Regions from separate parts of the Cylindrospermopsis raciborskii Cr2010 genome, predicted to be linked through region 3. Evidence: predicted binding sites of a transcription regulator. Region 3 holds the regulator's gene; each other region holds the start of a gene.

Region 1 (6,281 bases), 1.1 Mb from region 3:
TGGACAACCCTGATATACATTGTATACGACAATTGGAAAGCGTCCCTTAATTTTGTGTTTGTAATTGGGAATTTTTGGTGGATCCACATATTTAGATGGATTAGCTTGCCAATCTTGCCAAGATCTGATATAATTTTTCCACCTTTGTAATACCTGTCTAATGACTGACAAACCTCTGTGAGTAACTGCCATCTCCTGATAAGCTCTGGAACTAAACACTAAGCTATACAGCTTCCCACTAGAGAGTATCTTGCCTGTTTTAAAGAAAGACTGCCTTAGATAATAGGTACACAAATTGTAGAGACTTTTGGCTCTAAAGCAGATTAAATCACATCCCTGCCAATACTTATCATTTTTGTAAATGGGATGCGTTTTAACTAACTGCATCTAGTTTTCTCCTGCAAGTAGAATGTGGAAATTGACGAAATTTGGTTGCACCAATAGCCAAAAGTTGGGAACTCCTGTATTGTTACTCATTCAGCGATTCCTTGACTACATTTCTATAACAATTTTCCTCATTTGGAAATAAAGTTGTTCATATAAAAATATTCACTACTTACGCAACAGAACCAGACAACTAAAATAATTCAGTATTTACGCTTGATTAGCAGGTAATAAATATAGCTAAATACAGTGTAGAAAGGCAAAAATCTAGTTGATTCCGTTTTCCTCACCTATTGAGAATTTATCTGGTTCGGAAAACCGTACAGATAAGATTGTTGCCATTTGTGGTCTTTTTTCGGTACATTAGCACTCAGGAGTTGAGAGTGCTAATCAACGACATTTAAAGATAAGGAAAAAATATGGCAGCAGTATCTCTAAGCGTATCCACAGTTAAGCCCCTAGGCGATCGCGTGTTTGTAAAAGTCACAGCAGCTGAAGAAAAGACAGCAGGTGGTTTATATTTGCCCGACACAGCAAAAGAAAAGCCCCAGGTAGGGGAAGTAGTAGCTTTAGGACCTGGTAAGCGTAATGATGACGGAACCCGTCAAGAAATTGAGCTGAAAGTAGGGGACAAAGTACTATATTCCAAGTATGCAGGTACAGACATCAAACTGGGTACAGACGAATTTGTACTACTTTCTGAAAAAGACATTCTAGCAGTAGTTGGGTAATAGTAGTTGGGTAGGAGAACGAACTACCCTAGAAGCTACCCTAAAAAGTTGATAGTTAACACATAAGCAATTCAAGAAGTAAACAGATTATGGCAAAGCGCATCATTTACAACGAAAACGCCCGTCGAGCTTTGGAAAAAGGTATTGACATTTTGGCCGAAGCTGTAGCTGTGACCCTAGGTCCCAAAGGACGTAACGTAGTTCTAGAGAAGAAATTTGGCGCACCACAAATTGTTAATGATGGTGTCACCATTGCTAAAGAAATTGAATTAGAAGACCATATTGAGAACACAGGCGTTTCCTTGATTCGCCAAGCTGCTTCTAAAACCAACGATGCTGCTGGTGATGGTACCACCACAGCCACCGTATTGGCCCATGCAATTGTGAAGGAAGGTCTCCGTAACGTTGCTGCTGGTGCTAATGCGATTCAGTTAAAGCGTGGTATTGATAAAGCCACAGCATTCTTAGTAGACAAGATTGCGGAACATGCTCGTCCCGTGGAAGATTCCAAAGCCATTGCACAAGTAGGCTCCATTTCTGCTGGTAACGATGAAGAAGTGGGTCAAATGATTGCGGAAGCAATGGATAAAGTGGGTAAAGAGGGTGTGATTTCCTTGGAAGAAGGGAAATCCATGACCACAGAATTGGAAATCACCGAAGGTATGCGTTTTGATAAGGGTTATATTTCCCCTTATTTTGCTACCGACGCTGAGCGCATGGAAGCAGTATTTGACGATCCTTATATTCTTCTTACCGACAAGAAGATTGCCCTAGTGCAGGATTTAGTACCTGTGTTAGAGCAAGTAGCACGTCAAGGTAAACCCCTAGTCATCATTGCTGAAGACATTGAAAAAGAAGCTCTAGCTACCCTAGTAGTTAACCGTCTACGCGGCGTACTGAACGTAGCAGCAGTGAAAGCTCCTGGTTTTGGGGATCGTCGTAAAGCCATGTTAGAAGATATTGCAGTTCTAACTGGTGGACAAGTAATCACAGAAGATGCTGGTTTAAAACTAGAAAACACCAAACTAGATAGTTTAGGTAAAGCGCGCCGCATCACCATTACCAAAGACAACACCACCGTTGTAGCTGAAGGTAATGAAGCTGCAGTAAAAGCTCGTTGCGAACAAATCCGTCGTCAAATGGATGAAACTGAATCTTCCTATGACAAAGAAAAACTGCAAGAGCGTCTAGCCAAACTCTCTGGTGGTGTAGCAGTAGTCAAAGTTGGTGCAGCTACCGAAACCGAAATGAAGGATAAGAAGCTGCGTTTAGAAGACGCTATCAATGCTACCAAAGCTGCTGTAGAAGAAGGCATAGTTCCTGGTGGTGGTACAACCCTAGCTCACCTAGCACCCCACTTAGAGGAATGGGCCAATAAAACCTTAACCAGTGAAGAGTTAACAGGTGCTTTAATAGTTGCCCGTGCCTTACCTGCTCCTTTAAAGAGAATTGCAGAAAACGCTGGACAAAACGGTGCTGTAATTGCTGAAAGAGTGAAAGAGAAAGAGTTCAACGTAGGGTTTAACGCTTCTACCAACGAATTCGTTGACATGTTAGCTGCGGGTATTGTAGATCCTGCGAAGGTAACCCGTTCCGCACTGCAAAATGCTGCTTCTATTGCTGGTATGGTACTAACAACCGAGTGTATTGTGGTTGACAAACCAGATCCCAAGGAAGCTGCTCCTGCTGGTGGTGCTGGTATGGGTGGTGGAGATTTCGACTACTAATCCCTAATGTGGGGGAAGATTTGACACCTTCCCCCAAGTGGGTAAGTGGAATTAAATATAAGATGAACGTAGAACGTAGGTTGGGTTGAAGTATGAAACCCAACACCCCCATGGGTTACGCTCCTACTTATGATTTAAGGAATATTAGCGAGAAGGAAGCTGCTCCTGCTAGTGGAGACTTGGACTACTAATCCCTAATGTGGGGGAAGATTTGACACCTTCCCCCAAGTGGGTAAGTGGAATTAAATATAAGATGAACGTAGGTTGGGTTGAAGTATGAAACCCAACACCCCCATGGGTTACGCTCCTGCTTATGATTTAAGGAATATTAGCGAGAAGGAAGCTGCTCCTGCTAGTGGAGACTTGGACTACTAATCCCTAATGTGGGGGAAGATTTGACACCTTCCCCCAAGTGGGTAAGTGGAATTAAATATAAGATGAACGTAGGTTGGGTTGAAGTATGAAACCCAACACCCCCATGGGTTACGCTCCTGCTTATGATTTAAGGAATATTAGCGGGATAGCACCAGATTGCTAGTTAATGTAATAGCCAAATCCTGTTCTGGGCGTAGAACAAACACATCAGCCCTGTTTTTTCTCAGTAACACACTGGCTAAAGCGCCCGCTGCTGCACCACCAATGGGTTCTAAAACCTCCACCTTTTTATTACCAGTGACCAGAGCTATCAAGGTTGCAGCACCAGCACCAATAGCAGCATCGGTTAGAATTTGACCAGTGTTACTTCCCTTAGTGATGGTTTCAGTTTTAGTGATGGTTCTGGAGTTGGCACTAATTGGTTGGGTTTTACCATTAGGAAACACCAATTCTGTAGCGACGAATCTTACCCCCCTTCTATTATTGCCACCTAAATTAACCGGTGTCAATTCTCCTGTTACCTCGCTATTAGCAGGGATTAAGATATTTCTATTACTATCCATAATATCATTAGCTATTCTCAGGGTCAGGGGTATTCTTTCCCCTGGTTGGAGAATTATTTTTTCTTTTTCATAGGTTACAGGTAGGGTCACATTAGCTGGAATGGTAATCGTGCGCGGTTGGTTAAAGTTAAATTGTGCTTGAGCAGGATTAGGGTAGATCCAGGGAATAACAGCCCCTGTGTTAATGGCTATGGTCATTAATGCAGCAGCAGTTGATTTCCAAGTTATTAGACCACTCATAAGATATTACCAATAATTGTCTTGGATAGTATGACCTAATCCTGGCAAAATAGGTTCCAAATAATAACCCGCCCTAGGGCGGGTTATTAGAGTTTAACAGGTTACTAAGTCAATGTTGAGCTTAGAAGCTGAAGGTGGTACGCAGTGTACCTACATAGATATTGGGGTTATTTTTGTTGTGTTCAGGATCTAGGATGACTAACACACCTGGGGTAATGAGAACGTTGTCAGAAACTTTGATTTTATACAAGCCTTCTACGTGTAAGGAAGTATCAGTTTCTCCGTTTATATTAGTACCTCCACTCTTACCGCCAGTGAATTTGGGAGGTTGACCGAAGACGAAACCAAGGGTGTTGCCTTCTCTCAGGAAGTCTTTAATTGCCACATTACCAGCCCAGTACCACACATCTCCACTGGTGGGAGTACCTCCCAAGGTGCTCACAGTTGTGTAGCCTGCCCAACCACCTAATGAAATGCTAGGAGTAGCTTTTAGGTTCAATGCCACACCGTAGTTACTGGTTTCGACTTTTCCATTTAATCTTGCATTTAATGTTGTACCTACAGTACCTACAGCAGCACCACCACCAGTACTGTCAAACCCACCACTAAACCCACCAGATGTTTGGTAAACATGGGCGTAGGTTAATCCGAGATTGATAGCCTGATTCGGCTTAAACGCCAACTGACCAATAATGGTACTGTCGCCCTCAAAAAGTCCTTTATTGGGACCCGGGTCAGACGCAGTAGCACTACCTCTAGCATAGTAACCAGCACCCAGGGTGATAGCGTCATTAGCTTTGAGGTTCAGTGCGATACCAGATCCACCACGAGCTTGACGATAGATGGGACTAAAACGTCCGTAACGGGAGATGGAACCTGATCCACTGCTCTTAAAGTCAGGGTTAAAGGCTTCAAAGTTGTCATCTAGGTCAGCACCTATGGCATCAACCTTCACACTAAGATTGGGAAGGGGGTTGAAGGCGTAGTTGAGTTTATCAACTGAAAGCGCGTTATCCGCAGTGCTGTCATAACCCAAACGAGCCATGTTAGTACCCGTGCCACCTGCAGCAGCATTGCTAGCTAGACTGCGAATATTCCCAGCATTTAACCTAGTTTGCAACTTATCCTTACCGCTAAAGCTGCTTTCCAAAGTCAACCTTACCCGGTCAGAGAACGTGAAGTTGGAATTAATTTTCTCGGTACCGCCAGCTACACGGTCTCCAAAAGCTTGGGTAAGACCAAAAATAGCTTCACCCTTCAACTTGGTGGTGGTGGAGAACTGATTAGCTTCCAACTCACCAGTACGTGCTTCCAACGCATCAACTTGACCACGGAGAGTAGCCAATTCAGCGGAAAATTCTTCTTGTAAACGCTGTAAGGTGGCCAAATCTTCTCTTTTAACTGCATCAGCCGTTGAAGAAGCAATTAGCTCACTAACTCTTTCTAAACAAGCGTTTAAACTAGCCGCGAATTCAAAGCGGTTTAGGGTGCGGTTACCACGGAATGTACCATCGGGATAACCAGAAATACAATTATAACGCTCAACTAAGGATTGCAATGCTTGGAACGCCCAATCTCTTGGCTGGACGTCACGAAACTGAGAAACAGAAGTTGTTTGACTAATCTTATCAGACGACAATTGAGCAACGCTGGTGGTTGGCTCTTTCACTTCATTTGCTAATACGCTGTTGGCAGAAAGGATGGTAGCTGCAACAACCGGACTCACTCTGAGAACACTCCAAAATAGTTTTGTCATGTTTTTACCTTTTCTCACACCTAAAGAAAATCAGGAAGATTTAAATCCCTATCATCAAATCCATTGATGGTTCGGGGAATTTACATATCATACCCTTACTGACTACTATACACTATTTTTGTTCCGGAACACAAATTATAAATTTTAATTTTTTATAGCCTTGGCTATCTCCAAGCCAGAATGGCTATTCTACCTGGCTCAACCGGAGAATAATACTGCGTTTGTGACGTGATATTTTTCCCTGGACCTCAAATTTCTGCAACAGTCTGGTAATTGTCACCCTGGTTGTGTTCAACACCTCTGAAATATCTTGATGGGTCAGGTTCAAATCAATCAACTTGCCCTGTTCCAAATCCCTACCAAATTTATCCCCTAACCACAGCAAAAAATGCCACAATCTTAACGACGTGGGCTTACAATGCAAAATATGTAAAATTTGTTCTGTCTGTTGAATGTGGGATAGCAAGCACTCAATGTGTTCATGCCACAAATGGGGAGGTATGAT
Region 2 (6,281 bases), 200 kb from region 3:
TTTAGGGAGATTTGGCAAGCCGGAAGAAATTGCAGGAATGGTAAGCTTTCTAGCCACGGATCCCGCTGCTGCCTATATTACTGGACAAGTATTTAACGTGGATGGGGGTATGGTAATTTAAAATTCAGAAGATAGGGCCTGCGTCATAGCAAGCCCAAATTGAGTAATAGGATTCATGGATACCCAATCAAGAGTTACTATGAACCCGTGGAATTAAAGTAGAGGACATAAATAAAACAATAGCGGATGCGGAAGCAAAAATTACAGGTAAAGTCATAGCTTGTATAGACATAGCTAAAATATTAAAGAACAAGGTTAATGACCATAATATCAAGCTAGCGCGTCGTTGAGAAAAACCCCAAGCCAATAGACGATGATGTAAATGATCCTTACCAGGAGTACTGAGAGGGTTTTTTCCTGCTAGGAGGCGTTTAATAAAAACCTGGGTAGTATCTAAAACTGGCAACATCAAAAACAAAACCGTTGGTATAAGAGAATAAATGGTACTTTCCTGTAATTTACCTAATATACTTGTAGCAGCTAGCACATAACCTAAAAAATAGGCTCCAGCATCACCCATAATAATGCGGGAGGGGTAAAAGTTGTGGCGTAAAAAGCCAAGAGCTGCCCCCGACAGTGCAGCCAATACCAGAGTTGCTGCGGCTCGATTATCAAACTGGGCAGAGACCCCCAACAAACTCATGGCAGTAATAAAACTAATGCCACCAGCTAAACCATCCATACCGTCCATGAGATTAACGGCATTGGTAATGCCAACTATCCATAAAACAGTGAGAGCTGTAGACAAAAAGGAATCAATAGGAGTACCAAACATCACCTTGATACTCATACCATTAGCCACCAATAACAGGGCAGTAATAATTTGTGTCCATAACCGAATAAATGGAGGCAGACCAAACTGGTCGTCTATAAACCCAACCAAAACAAGAATAGATCCACCCAAAAGAATTGTGAGAACCTGGGCTAAAACCCCCTGGAGTTCGATAGGTCGGAAAAGACTGGCAAAGACCACAGCAGCAATTACGCCGGCATAGATAGCCAGGCCTCCCGCATTGGGTAAAGGTTCCCGATTGAGTCGTCGGGCATTAGGTTGGTCAGCCCAACCGACCCGGAGGGCAAATTGACGAACAGTGGGAATTGAACCCCAGGTTATGAGCCAAGCCAAAATAAAAGTAAATACCACTGCTAACCAGCCGGTGCCACTAGGGTTAGCAATACCAAGAGCCTTAAGAGAGTTGTCTATATTCATTTCCCCCCATAACCATAACCATTAGTTTGCCAGACCAGTACCAACTGTAATAGTATAGCCTTAGCCAAAACGCTCAGGACAAAGTTGATCGGTAAAAGTGAGTGCCAGATAGGCGTTCTGGCTTACCTCCCACAGCTGCACCCATTTTTGGTAACTATTTGCTAAATTGAATAGGCGGCACAGTTAGCACTCCTGAATTAAGAGTGCTAAATTGTCTAATGAAACTAAGGAAAAGATCAACCATGGCTAAGATCATTGCATTTGATGAAGAATCACGTCGGGCTCTAGAAAAGGGTATTAACGCATTAGCGGATGCGGTAAAAATCACCCTGGGACCAAGGGGTCGTAATGTGCTGTTAGAAAAAAAATTTGGTATCCCCCAAATTGTGAACGATGGCATTACAGTAGCCAAAGAAATTGAATTGGAAGACCCCCTAGAAAATACTGGGGCCAGACTAATTCAAGAAGTGGCTTCCAAAACCAAGGATGTAGCTGGAGATGGAACTACAACCGCCACCGTGCTGGCACAAGCCCTAGTTAAGGAAGGATTAAAAAACGTAGCTGCTGGTACAAATCCCATTGCATTGAAACGGGGTATAGATAAAACCGTAGAAGCACTAGTCAAGGAAATTGCCAAAATTGCTAAACCGGTAGAAGACAGCGAATTAGATTCTCCTACTGCCAGTATTGCTCAAGTTGCCACAGTTTCTGCTGGCAATGATGAAGAAGTAGGCCAGATGTTAGCCCAGGCCATGGCCAAGGTTACCAAAGATGGTGTCATTACCGTGGAAGAGTCCAAATCCTTAACAACGGAATTGGAAGTGGTAGAAGGAATGCAAATTGATAGAGGTTACATTTCTCCCTACTTCATTACCAACAATGACCGGATGACAGTAGAATTTGATAACCCCCGCATTCTAATTGCAGATAAGAAAATCAGTAGTATTCAGGACCTGGTGCCAATATTAGAAAAAGTAGCCCGGTTGGGTCAGCCTTTGTTAATTATTGCTGAAGATGTGGAAGGAGATGCTTTAGCAACCTTAGTAGTCAACAAAGCACGGGGAGTTTTAGCCGTTGCTGCTATTAAATCTCCCGGCTTTGGTGAACGTCGTAAAGCCTTGTTACAGGATATTGCCATTCTCACCGATGGGCAAATGATTTCCGAAGAAATTGGTTTGAGTCTGGATACAGCAACCCTAGAAATGCTGGGGAAAGCTCGGAAAATAACCATAGATAAGGAAAACACCACCATTGTTTCTGGTAGTGAAAACAAACCGGAAATCCAAAAACGGATTGCCCAGATTCGTAAGCAGCTAGAAGAAACGGATTCTGACTATGATGCGGAAAAACTGCAAGAACGGATTGCTAAATTAGCTGGCGGTGTGGCAGTTATCAAAGTCGGTGCTGCTACGGAAACCGAACTAAAAGACCGTAAACTGCGAATTGAGGATGCGCTAAATGCTACTAAAGCAGCAGTAGAAGAAGGGATTGTTCCAGGTGGTGGCACAACTCTAATTCATTTAGTTGCAAAAGTAGATGCAATTAAAGACACTTTGGATGGGGAAGAAAAAATTGGGGCAGAAATTGTCCAAAGATCCCTAGAAGCCCCCCTACGTCAAATTGCTAACAATGCAGGTGTGGAGGGTTCTGTAATTGTTTCTCAAGTTCGCAACAGCGATTTTAATATTGGCTACAATGCGGCTACTGGTGAATTTGAAGACCTGATTGCCGCTGGGATTATTGACCCCGCTAAAGTAGTTCGTTCCTCATTACAAAACGCTGCATCTATTGCAGGTATGGTGTTAACCACCGAGGTTTTAGTAGTGGAAAAACCAGAAAAGAAAGCCCCCGCTGCACCCGACCCTGGCATGGGCGGTATGGGTGGTATGGGCGGTATGGGTGGCATGGGTGGCATGGGAATGTTTTAATTGCCGCCCTTTAAGGTAAAATTTTTCATAGTTTGTCTTTTTTATAAGACAAACTTTTTTGTTTTTTTCACCACTTGTCACTAAAAATTAGGTGAAATTTCCGATGAATAAGAAACATGCTCGCTCTGGGAATAACAGGAGTAATCGAGGTATAGATGGTGCAAAAACCGGTAAATCCTTTACTCAGGAATATTATCATCAACCAGGCACTATTCCAGGGACGATTATCATTCATGAGGATGCCCAACAACCACAAATTGTTTTAATGGATTACAACTCAACTGATTTAGTCGAAAGGCGAATCATCAATCCAGAAGAATGTAGTGATTACCTCCGGACACAGTCCGTTTCTTGGGTGGATGTCCAAGGTTTAGGAAATCGGGATGTAATTCATCGCTTGGGACAAACTTTTGATTTACACCCGTTGATTTTGGAAGACGTAGTCAATATGGCAGAACGACCCAAGATTGAAGATTATGAAGAACAACTGGTGATAATTGCCCGAATGGTTGTGCCAAATACCAATAATCGTAGTTTTTATAGTGAACAGGTTAGCTTAGTCCTAGGAACCCATTATGTTTTAACCATTCAAGAAGAATCAGAGCATGATTGTTTCGACAGTGTCAGGGCAAGAATTAATAAGAATAAAGGTATTATCCGGGGAGAGAAAAGTGATTATTTGGCTTACTCTCTATTAGATGCCATTATTGACGGTTTTTTTCCAGTCTTAGAATTGTATGGGGAGCGTATTGCTGAGCTGGAGGAAGAAGTAATTACTAATCCTACATCAGAAACTTTAAAGCAAATATATCAAGTTAAACGAGAGTTATTACAACTAAGAAGAGGAATTTGGCCCCAAAGGGATGCGATTAGTTCCCTCATTCGTGATGGTAGCCACTTGATTAGCCAAGAGGTAAGTATTTACCTAAGAGATTGTTATGATCACGCAGTCCAGGTCCTGGATATGGTAGAAAATTACCGAGAATTGGTTTCGGGCTTAATGGATGTTTATATGTCGGCTGTGAGTAACAAAATGAACGAAATTATGAAGCTACTCACGGTAATTTCATCTATTTTCATCCCCTTGACATTTGTTGTAGGAGTATATGGCATGAATTTTAGTACCGAAAAATCGCCCTATAATATGCCAGAACTAAACTGGTATTGGGGGTATCCCTTTTGTCTGGGATTAATGGCAGTGATTGCCAGTAGTTTAATGTTGTTTTTTTGGCGTCGAGGTTGGTTAACTAATTCATTTGAAATTAATCAAAAATAAGTCTGATTTATTGGTGAGGATAGATAATTCTATGGTGTTACAAAGTGGTGATCAAAATCTGATTTTGTTGATGGTTTATATTCTATGCCTATATTACACCTTCAACCGGATGATCACATCAATTGATGATATGATCATGCTCAAGTTTGAGAAAGAATCTGTCGCCCAACAATTAAAGGAGCAAAACCTAGACAACGAAATAGCAATTTCCTGTGGAGGGGGAACCTATTCCTTGGAGAAAGTTAAAGATAATTTAAGACAATTACCCATCAGCATTGAAAACAAGTCAGAAACTTTTGCTGTATATGTGGACTGGGATAATAGTTCCTGGGTATTTGAACAGAGTAAAAAATCCCGTCGTGTTATTCGCCAATCTCCAGATATGATCCGAGACCTAGCTATTCCCCAGGTTCCCACAATTATCGCGCCTAAGAAAACTATGTCTGAAACAGTAACTGCTGAGGATATTTTAAAACGAAATAAGGAAAGCGGAGTATATGAGGTTAGCAAACCATTAGTTGATATAGCGGTAACCAAGGGACAGAGAAATCTCCAGGGTTGGTACAAGGAGTTTATGGAAGGGAAAAAGAAAATAGAATTCTCCCTGCAGTTGGTATTAAGAATATCGGAGTTACGTACTGGTTTAGCTTCTGGTACAAATATACCACCTGTGTCTATCATAAACTGTCCCTTTACCATTGAAAAACTACCGTGGACTTATGCTCTACCTTGGAATAAGAGACGTTGACCTTAAAGGTAAATAAAAGGTTAAACTGGTAGGGGAGAGAGTAGACGTAGGTGGTTGCAGATTGGTGATTAACACCGGTTTGAGGAAAGTCCGGGCTCCCGAAAGACCAAACTTGCTGGATAACGTCCAGTACGAGCGATCGTGAGGAAAGTGCCACAGAAAAATACCGCCAGTTTTCAGAATGCTAATTCTAGAGTTGGTAAGGGTGCAAAGGTGCGGTAAGAGCGCACCAGCAGTATCGAGAGGTACTGGCTCGGTAAACCCCGGTTGGGAGCAAGGCCAGAGAAACTATGGTTGGTCTTTTACCAGTTTCGGCAAATTAGAGCCGCTTGAGGTAGTTGGTAACAACTATCCCAGACAGATAACTACCCTCGCAAGAGAACAGAACCCGGCTTATGTGCTGCTCTCTCTTTTTTAAAACTTGTAATTCTATTTTTTACTAATGTCCCGCGTTTACCCTCGCCGTCAACGGCAACTTGAAAGTTTAATCCAAAAGTTGGGATTATCAGCAAATAGTCCTATTAAGTGGCCACTGCTGGACTTGGCACTTACTCACCCTACTGTTTCTGAATCGGCAAATTATGAACAGCTAGAATTCGTCGGTGATGCTGTTGTTCGTTTAGTAGCAGCTGTTGTCCTGTGGGAAAGCTATCCTGATTGCTGTGTGGGTGACTTTGCTGCTATCCGTTCCGTTCTAGTGAGCGATCGCATTCTTGCTAGATTAGCCAGGGAGTATGGTTTAGAATTATATTTGTTAGTGGCAGGTAGTGCCACAGCGGATAATGTTGGGCAGGAGTCTCGTTTAGCAGACGCATTTGAAGCATTATTAGGTGCTCTTTATCTTAGTACCCAGAATTTAATCCTAATTCGTCCTTGGTTGGATCCTCATTTTCAGGAACTAGCAGAGCAAATTCGTTTAGATCCAGCTAAGCTAAATTATAAAGCTGCTCTACAAGAATGGACTCAAGCGGGATATAAGGTGTTACCGGAATATCGGGTCGTGGAAGTTAATCAACCCCAGAATCCCCATGAACGTTTTTTGGCCCAGGTTTGGTTACA
Region 3 (6,281 bases):
AAGTTTATTTATACTACTCTCCTCCTGGAGATTAGCGCCAATAATTGCTAAACCAACAGATTCCGGAAGATAATTCACAGCATTATTTAACCTTGCCCTAGATGCTTGGTTAGGAACCGGGGATGGGTTAAAAAATCCAGTTTCTACCAACAAACCATCAGGATTTAACACTAAGGAAAGAAGCTGACTATCATAGTTGGCAGAACTTGATGTTTCTGGAAACTCTAAATTTTGCCATCTTGCCAAATATGGTAAATTAAAATATCCCAGAGCTAGGGCATTTTTAGGCAGTTCTTGAATAGCTTTTTGATATTTGGGAGAACTGACTAAATTCAAATTCGGAGCTTGAACATTATTAATTGACTCTTTTAAAACCTTGATATCATTGGCAAACAAAACATATTTACCTACAACCGCACCAGCTAAAGAACTGTTGATTTCAAACCCCGAAAATTGACTGGATATTAACTTGTTTTCACTGGGCAGATCATAAACCAACTTTGTACCATTATATTTTGCAACTTCTAGTGTTTTTCCTAATAAAGCTCTTTGAGAAAATAATAATTTAATAAACTCCCGGCTTTCAGTTGGATCCTCCGTTTCCAATATCATTAAATATCCCGGTTGCATGCCATTATCTGGGTTACGGTCTAGATCCCCAGTGGTAACAACCAAGCTAATTTCCTTACCTAACCAGGATTGAATATCATTAGTTATATTTTTTGCCAATAATTTGGCGATCGCCTGAGTAAATTCCCGGTCTAAAGATTGTAACTCCTGGGGATTAACCAGTAGAGATATCATTGCAGGTGATGTTCGAGAAACAAACATACTAGCCCCCGGGTGAGAAATGGGGGTAATAGTCTTACTTGTATGGGGGAGCCAGTATAAGCCAGTAGTAGCAATTAACAGCAAAGTAATAATACCAGCCAAGATCCAACCAAAAGATAAGCGTTGATAATTCGCGTTCAAATTATTCACTTTTAACCTACTTTCCCGCTTTTTTGTCGCCACCATATAGTATAATTTGAGTTGGCAGTTTAACAATTATGTTACGATGACTGATCAATCTTTTAAAGAAATTCGAGTTCAAGAACTACAACAACGTTTAATCCAGGATGGTTCAAATTTACAGTTACTAGACGTGCGAGAACCACAAGAGATTGCCATAGCACAAATTTCTGGTTTTGTCAATCTCCCCCTGAGTGAATATAATCAATGGCAAGGAGAAATTTCCACCCGTTTTGATACTTCTAAGGAAACCCTGGTATTATGCCACCATGGTTCAAGATCTGCTCAAATGTGCCAATGGCTTTTATCTCAGGGATTTAGAGACGTTAGTAATATTGTAGGTGGGATAGATGCCTATTCTCTCTTGGTCGATAACTCCATACCTCGATATTAAACACTGTGTTTACAGATAGGAAGTGCTTCATCATCTTGCTACCCATTAAAAGGTAGCTTTTTGTATCAGCAAGCACAAACTTTTGTAGAAAATTTATGGGAAGATTGTAGAATGGTTGGATATGGGTGATCCAGTATAAGTAATACAAATATAGACAGGTACTGCAACTTGTTAGACTTTAGGTTTGTTAAAGTAATAGATTTTTAATTTCCCTTTATTTTTCCCTTGTCCGTGTCGCGAGACAAACTTTTGCACCCCTTAAAATACGCCTTCACCAAAATATACTTTATGCAAGTCCAGCTGACAAATCGACAACAACATATACTATGGGCAACGGTAAGACATTACATTGCCACGGCGGAGCCAGTTGGTTCAAAAGCTTTAATTGAAGAGTTTGACCTTGGTATTAGTTCTGCCACTATTCGTAGTGTGATGGGCGTTTTAGAGAAATCGGGTTTATTGTACCAACCCCATACTTCTGCGGGTAGGATTCCCTCGGATTCAGGTTATCGTATATATGTGAATCAGCTGATGAAACCGTCAGCAGCTTTAGTCAAGGAAGTGGAATCCACCTTACAGCAGCGACTACCTTGGGATGATTGGAGTTTAGAAGCCTTATTACAGGGTGCGGCACAGATTTTAGCGACTTTAAGTGGCTGTATTACCCTAATTACCATGCCACAAGCTAACACTACCCAAATCAGACACTTACAACTTTTACAAGTGGAAACGGGAAAAGTCATGGTGATTGTGGTCACTGATGGATATGAAACCCATTCCAAAGTGGTGGACTTGTTCCCAGAATCGGGTGTAAATCAACTGGAAGCAGAAACGATTGACAGAGAACTACAAATACTTTCTAACTTTTTAAATACCAGCTTGCGTAACTATACCTTATCAGATCTAGCCAATATGAATTGGAGTGAATTAGATCGGGAATTTCAAAGTTATGGAGAACTGTTGAAAAAGTCCTTGACAGAATTACTCAAGCGTGCATCCAATCCACCAAATAGCCAAATTATGGTGCGGGGTGTGGGAGAGGTATTAAGACAACCGGAATTTTCCCAGGTGCAGCAAGTACAAACAATAATGCATCTCCTAGAAGAAGAACAAGAACAACTATGGAAATTAATATGTGACGAACCGGAGATAGAAGAAACTGGTCAACCCAAGGTAACAGTGCGCATTGGCACAGAAAATCCCTTAGAACCTATGAGAACCTGCTCCCTAATTTTTTCTAGTTATCGTAGGGGTACAGTACCTGTTGGAAGGGTAGGAGTTTTGGGACCAACTAGGTTAGACTATGAAAATGCCATTGCAGTGGTAGCAGCAGCAGCAGCATATCTTTCGGAAGCATTTAACTACTATTGATTTGCTATTGATGTTATGGTTTTAATTGGTGTGTAGAGGCGTGACAAAATGTTCAGAAGAATCATGTTATTGGCAATATGGCTAGGGTTTGTCAGCTACGCCTTTTTCCTTGCTCCCCCTGATAACTTTCCCTTAACTGTAGAGCTAATCAAAAACCTGTGTATAGGAAATTGGCAAGGTATTAATCCTGTGATTATCGCCCTATTTTATTTAATGGGAATTTGGCCTTTGGTGTATAGTGCAGTCTTGTTTTTTGATGGAAGGGGACAAAAAATAGTGGCTTGGCCATTTGCGTTTGCATCCTTTGGCGTTGGTGCTTTTGCCATTTTGCCCTATTTAGCTTTAAGAGCAGAAAACCCAGAATTTACGGGGGATAAAAACTGGTTTTTAAAAAATTTCGACTCTCGATGGACAGGAATTTTATTAACTTTAGCAGCACTGGTTTTGGTAGGATATGGGTGGAGAGGGGATGGGTTTGATTTTGTTCATCAATGGCAAACCAATAGATTTATTCATGTAATGACCCTGGATTTTTTGCTACTGAGTCTATTATTTCCCATACTATTGGGAGATGACATGACGCGACGGGGTTGGCACAATCATCGATTATGGTGGTTATTTGCCTTGATTCCCCTTTTTGGTCCTTTGGTTTATTTGTGTGTTAGACCACCCATAAAAGAATCAACCTCCCAATAATACCGGAGGTCAACAGTTGATAAAATAGATAAAATATATGCAGATCAACGAAAAAACAGATATTAAGAAACCACAACCTAGTCAAGATGAAAGCTTCTCAGCTAAAGAGTTTTTCAATAGACAGTGGGAAGTTTATCAAAAGGTATTAAACAATAATTACATGGGACATCAGGAAATATATGATGTGCTACACAAATTATTAGCTGAATGGTCAAAACCCTTTACTATGCTAGATTTAGGGTGTGGGGATGCCAGTTTCACTAGTGGAGCTTTATTAAACACCCAAATTACTGAATATACAGGTGTAGACGTATCCACAGCTGCGTTGGTGGATGCTGAACAAAACATTGCCCTAATTGGATGCGAGAGAAAACTTGTGTCAGCAGACTGTTGGCAATTCACCAATGATTTAGTCCAAGATGGAACCCACAAATTTGATGTTGTTCTCATATCCTTCGCTCTTCACCATTTGCAACCGGAGGAAAAAGAACGGATAATTAATAATATCAGAACCCTGTTAAATCCCCATGGAGTTTTCATCCTTATTGACATCATCCGTCGAGAAAAGGAAGATCGGGAAAGTTATATACAACGTTATTTAGGGAATGTGAAAAGGGACTGGTCTTTAATTGACCCCCAAGAGTATACAATGGTAGAAAATCATATTTCATCCAGTGATTTTCCTGAAACTCAGTCTTGGTTTCAAACCATCTCTCAAAAACTGGGTTTTAGCAACTTCACACCGGTTTATTGTGACAATTTAGATACTACAGAGCTATTGTGTTTTTATCGCTAGAGACTAGGAACTATGCCATACAGTCAGTTCACATTTAGTAAAGTCAAAGAACAGTTTGACCTTACAGTTACTGAAGGCGTCCGGTTTTTTCCCCCAGATATTGACCCAATTGTACCTAGTCAAAAATTGCTAGCAATTTTAGAAGATATCCCATGGGCGATCGCAGTTGATACGGAAAAAGCTCGTTCTGAGGTAATTATTAACCCGGTGTTGTTAGAGCTGAGGCGTATATTTGATCGCCAGATCAGCATTTTTTCTGGGGAGGAATTTAGCGTTGATCCTGGAATAGGACTAACTGGATTTTGTGATTTTCTCATTAGTAAATCAGCGGAGCAGTTAGCTATCGAAGCACCTGCTATGGTAATTATAGAAGCAAAGAAGGCGGATTTAAAGGTTGGAATTGGGCAATGTATAGCGGAAATGGTAGCTGCACAGAGATTTAATCAAGCATGTAACCGACAAGTTTCCACAGTATATGGTTGTATTAGCAGCGGTACACAATGGCGATTTTTACAACTGGAAGGTTCCGTTGTTACTATTGATTTAACAGACTATCCTTTACCTCCAGTGGAGGTGATTTTAGGTTTTTTGGTTTGGATGATCAAAAACTGTTAATAATAAACAGCATACCTGTGTTTTTAAAAATAACTTTGATTCAAAAGCTGTTCTAAACTGTAAGGACAATCTTGAGGGAAACTAACCTCAAATCTAGTTTTCTGTCGCACATATCTGAAAGCACCTTGGTATATCTTTTCTAGTTCAGTATAAAGATAATTGTGCAAGTTAGTTGTTAATAATCTCTCAAGTTGGTTCCGGAAACCGACAATTTCTGTTTGCCAATGATTTCTATTAATTTCAGACTCCTCGTGCCAATATTGCAATAATAAAAGATGCCTAATAATCTGCTCCAAAAGACTAGCTACAGCATTTTTATCTCTTTTACTCAATGCTTCTAGCTCCTCAACCAAATGCTGTAAATCCAAGTCATAAAACCGTTTTTCTTTGAGCAAAACAATTGTTTTTTCCAACCATAAATTCTCATCTATATCATAAAGCAAGTGTAAATTTTCAGAACTGCTATACATGATTATTTACACCTCACATTCCCGTTTAGTAATAAAATGACGGTAGCGAAACATTGCTTCCAATTGCACTTGAACCACCCACCCACCTATTAATTCTAGTCTTTCAGCACCGGGGAGAGAATATTTAATATTATCAGTTAATCTTGTTTGACCATTTTCTTCCATAAACTCATGACGATGTACCCATGAATCAAAAGGTCCTGACACCTGTTCGTCAGTAAACAGTCGATATTTCTCACATTCAGTATGACGCGCTAACCAGGTCAGGGGTAGTACCCCCACAAACAATCTAAATTCTGTGATAGCACCTTTATTGAGTCCCCCCTCCCGACGCAACACTTGCACAGGTTGCCAAGGAGGAGTAAGGAGCTTCAAAACATCCTGTCTCTCATGGAATTCCCAAACTACTTGGACTGGTGCATTAATAATTGAAGAATGAGAAAAGTGTAACATGAATAAAACCTAAATTGAATTTTTTCTACCTGTTGACTTTAAGTGGGGAAAGAGAACGAAAATGACTAGTTGCTATTTCTAAATGTTTAATTAGGGTAGATGGTGGTAATGGTCCTTGTAGGTGATTCCAAGGGAGGATTTGCTGGGGTGACCAGTGACTATGAACGTAAAAGTCTAAATCGGGAATTTTACCTTTTAATTCCTTAAATGCTCGTTTATAACTTCCTAAAGAGTCACCAAAATTACGGGTTAGTTCTAACAAATAAGAAAGACGACGGTCTCCCCTAGACAACAAAGACTGAATCACAGACCAATTATAACTTTCGGGACGAAAATCTATACCTTGGGGTTTTAGTTGTTTTTGTAAGAACTGTAACCTCTTTTCCGCACTCTTGTTAACTCCAAACCATTGGAACGGAGTATGGGACTTAGGAACAAAGGTGCTACATCCTAGAGTTAATCGTAATCCGGGGGT

Evidence for each region. Region 3 encodes HrcA, which represses chaperone genes, less so after heat shock. Its sites were predicted from a motif close to TTAGCACTCNNGANTCNNGAGTGCTAA; they were not measured.
Region 1: a site for HrcA is predicted at 748-774, ahead of groES (co-chaperone GroES). Genes of this name have one in related genera too.
Region 2: a site for HrcA is predicted at 1,454-1,480, ahead of groL (chaperonin GroEL). Genes of this name have one in related genera too.

Annotation. Positions count from the first base shown of each region.
Region 1 is NZ_CP065936.1:1,467,068-1,473,348, forward strand. Features, by position in the region: gene C6N34_RS06720 (RNA-guided endonuclease InsQ/TnpB family protein) at 1-387, opposite strand, end outside; gene groES (co-chaperone GroES) at 804-1,115, shown strand; gene groL (chaperonin GroEL) at 1,205-2,842, shown strand; gene C6N34_RS06735 (conjugal transfer protein TrbI) at 3,355-4,020, opposite strand; gene C6N34_RS06740 (iron uptake porin) at 4,142-5,776, opposite strand; gene C6N34_RS06745 (Crp/Fnr family transcriptional regulator) at 5,961-6,281, opposite strand, start outside.
Region 2 is NZ_CP065936.1:149,936-156,216, forward strand. Features, by position in the region: gene fabG (3-oxoacyl-[acyl-carrier-protein] reductase) at 1-121, shown strand, start outside; gene C6N34_RS00675 (MraY family glycosyltransferase) at 188-1,270, opposite strand; gene groL (chaperonin GroEL) at 1,513-3,198, shown strand; gene corA (magnesium/cobalt transporter CorA) at 3,302-4,474, shown strand; gene C6N34_RS00690 (hypothetical protein) at 4,506-5,222, shown strand; RNA gene rnpB (RNase P RNA component class A) at 5,259-5,634, shown strand; gene rnc (ribonuclease III) at 5,665-6,281, shown strand, end outside.
Region 3 is NZ_CP065936.1:344,945-351,225, forward strand. Features, by position in the region: gene C6N34_RS01500 (DUF3352 domain-containing protein) at 1-981, opposite strand, end outside; gene C6N34_RS01505 (rhodanese-like domain-containing protein) at 1,058-1,405, shown strand; gene hrcA (heat-inducible transcriptional repressor HrcA) at 1,694-2,776, shown strand; gene C6N34_RS01515 (hypothetical protein) at 2,825-3,472, shown strand; gene C6N34_RS01520 (class I SAM-dependent methyltransferase) at 3,510-4,268, shown strand; gene C6N34_RS01525 (hypothetical protein) at 4,281-4,883, shown strand; gene C6N34_RS01530 (DUF29 domain-containing protein) at 4,907-5,353, opposite strand; gene C6N34_RS01535 (SRPBCC family protein) at 5,360-5,806, opposite strand; gene C6N34_RS01540 (B12-binding domain-containing radical SAM protein) at 5,832-6,281, opposite strand, start outside.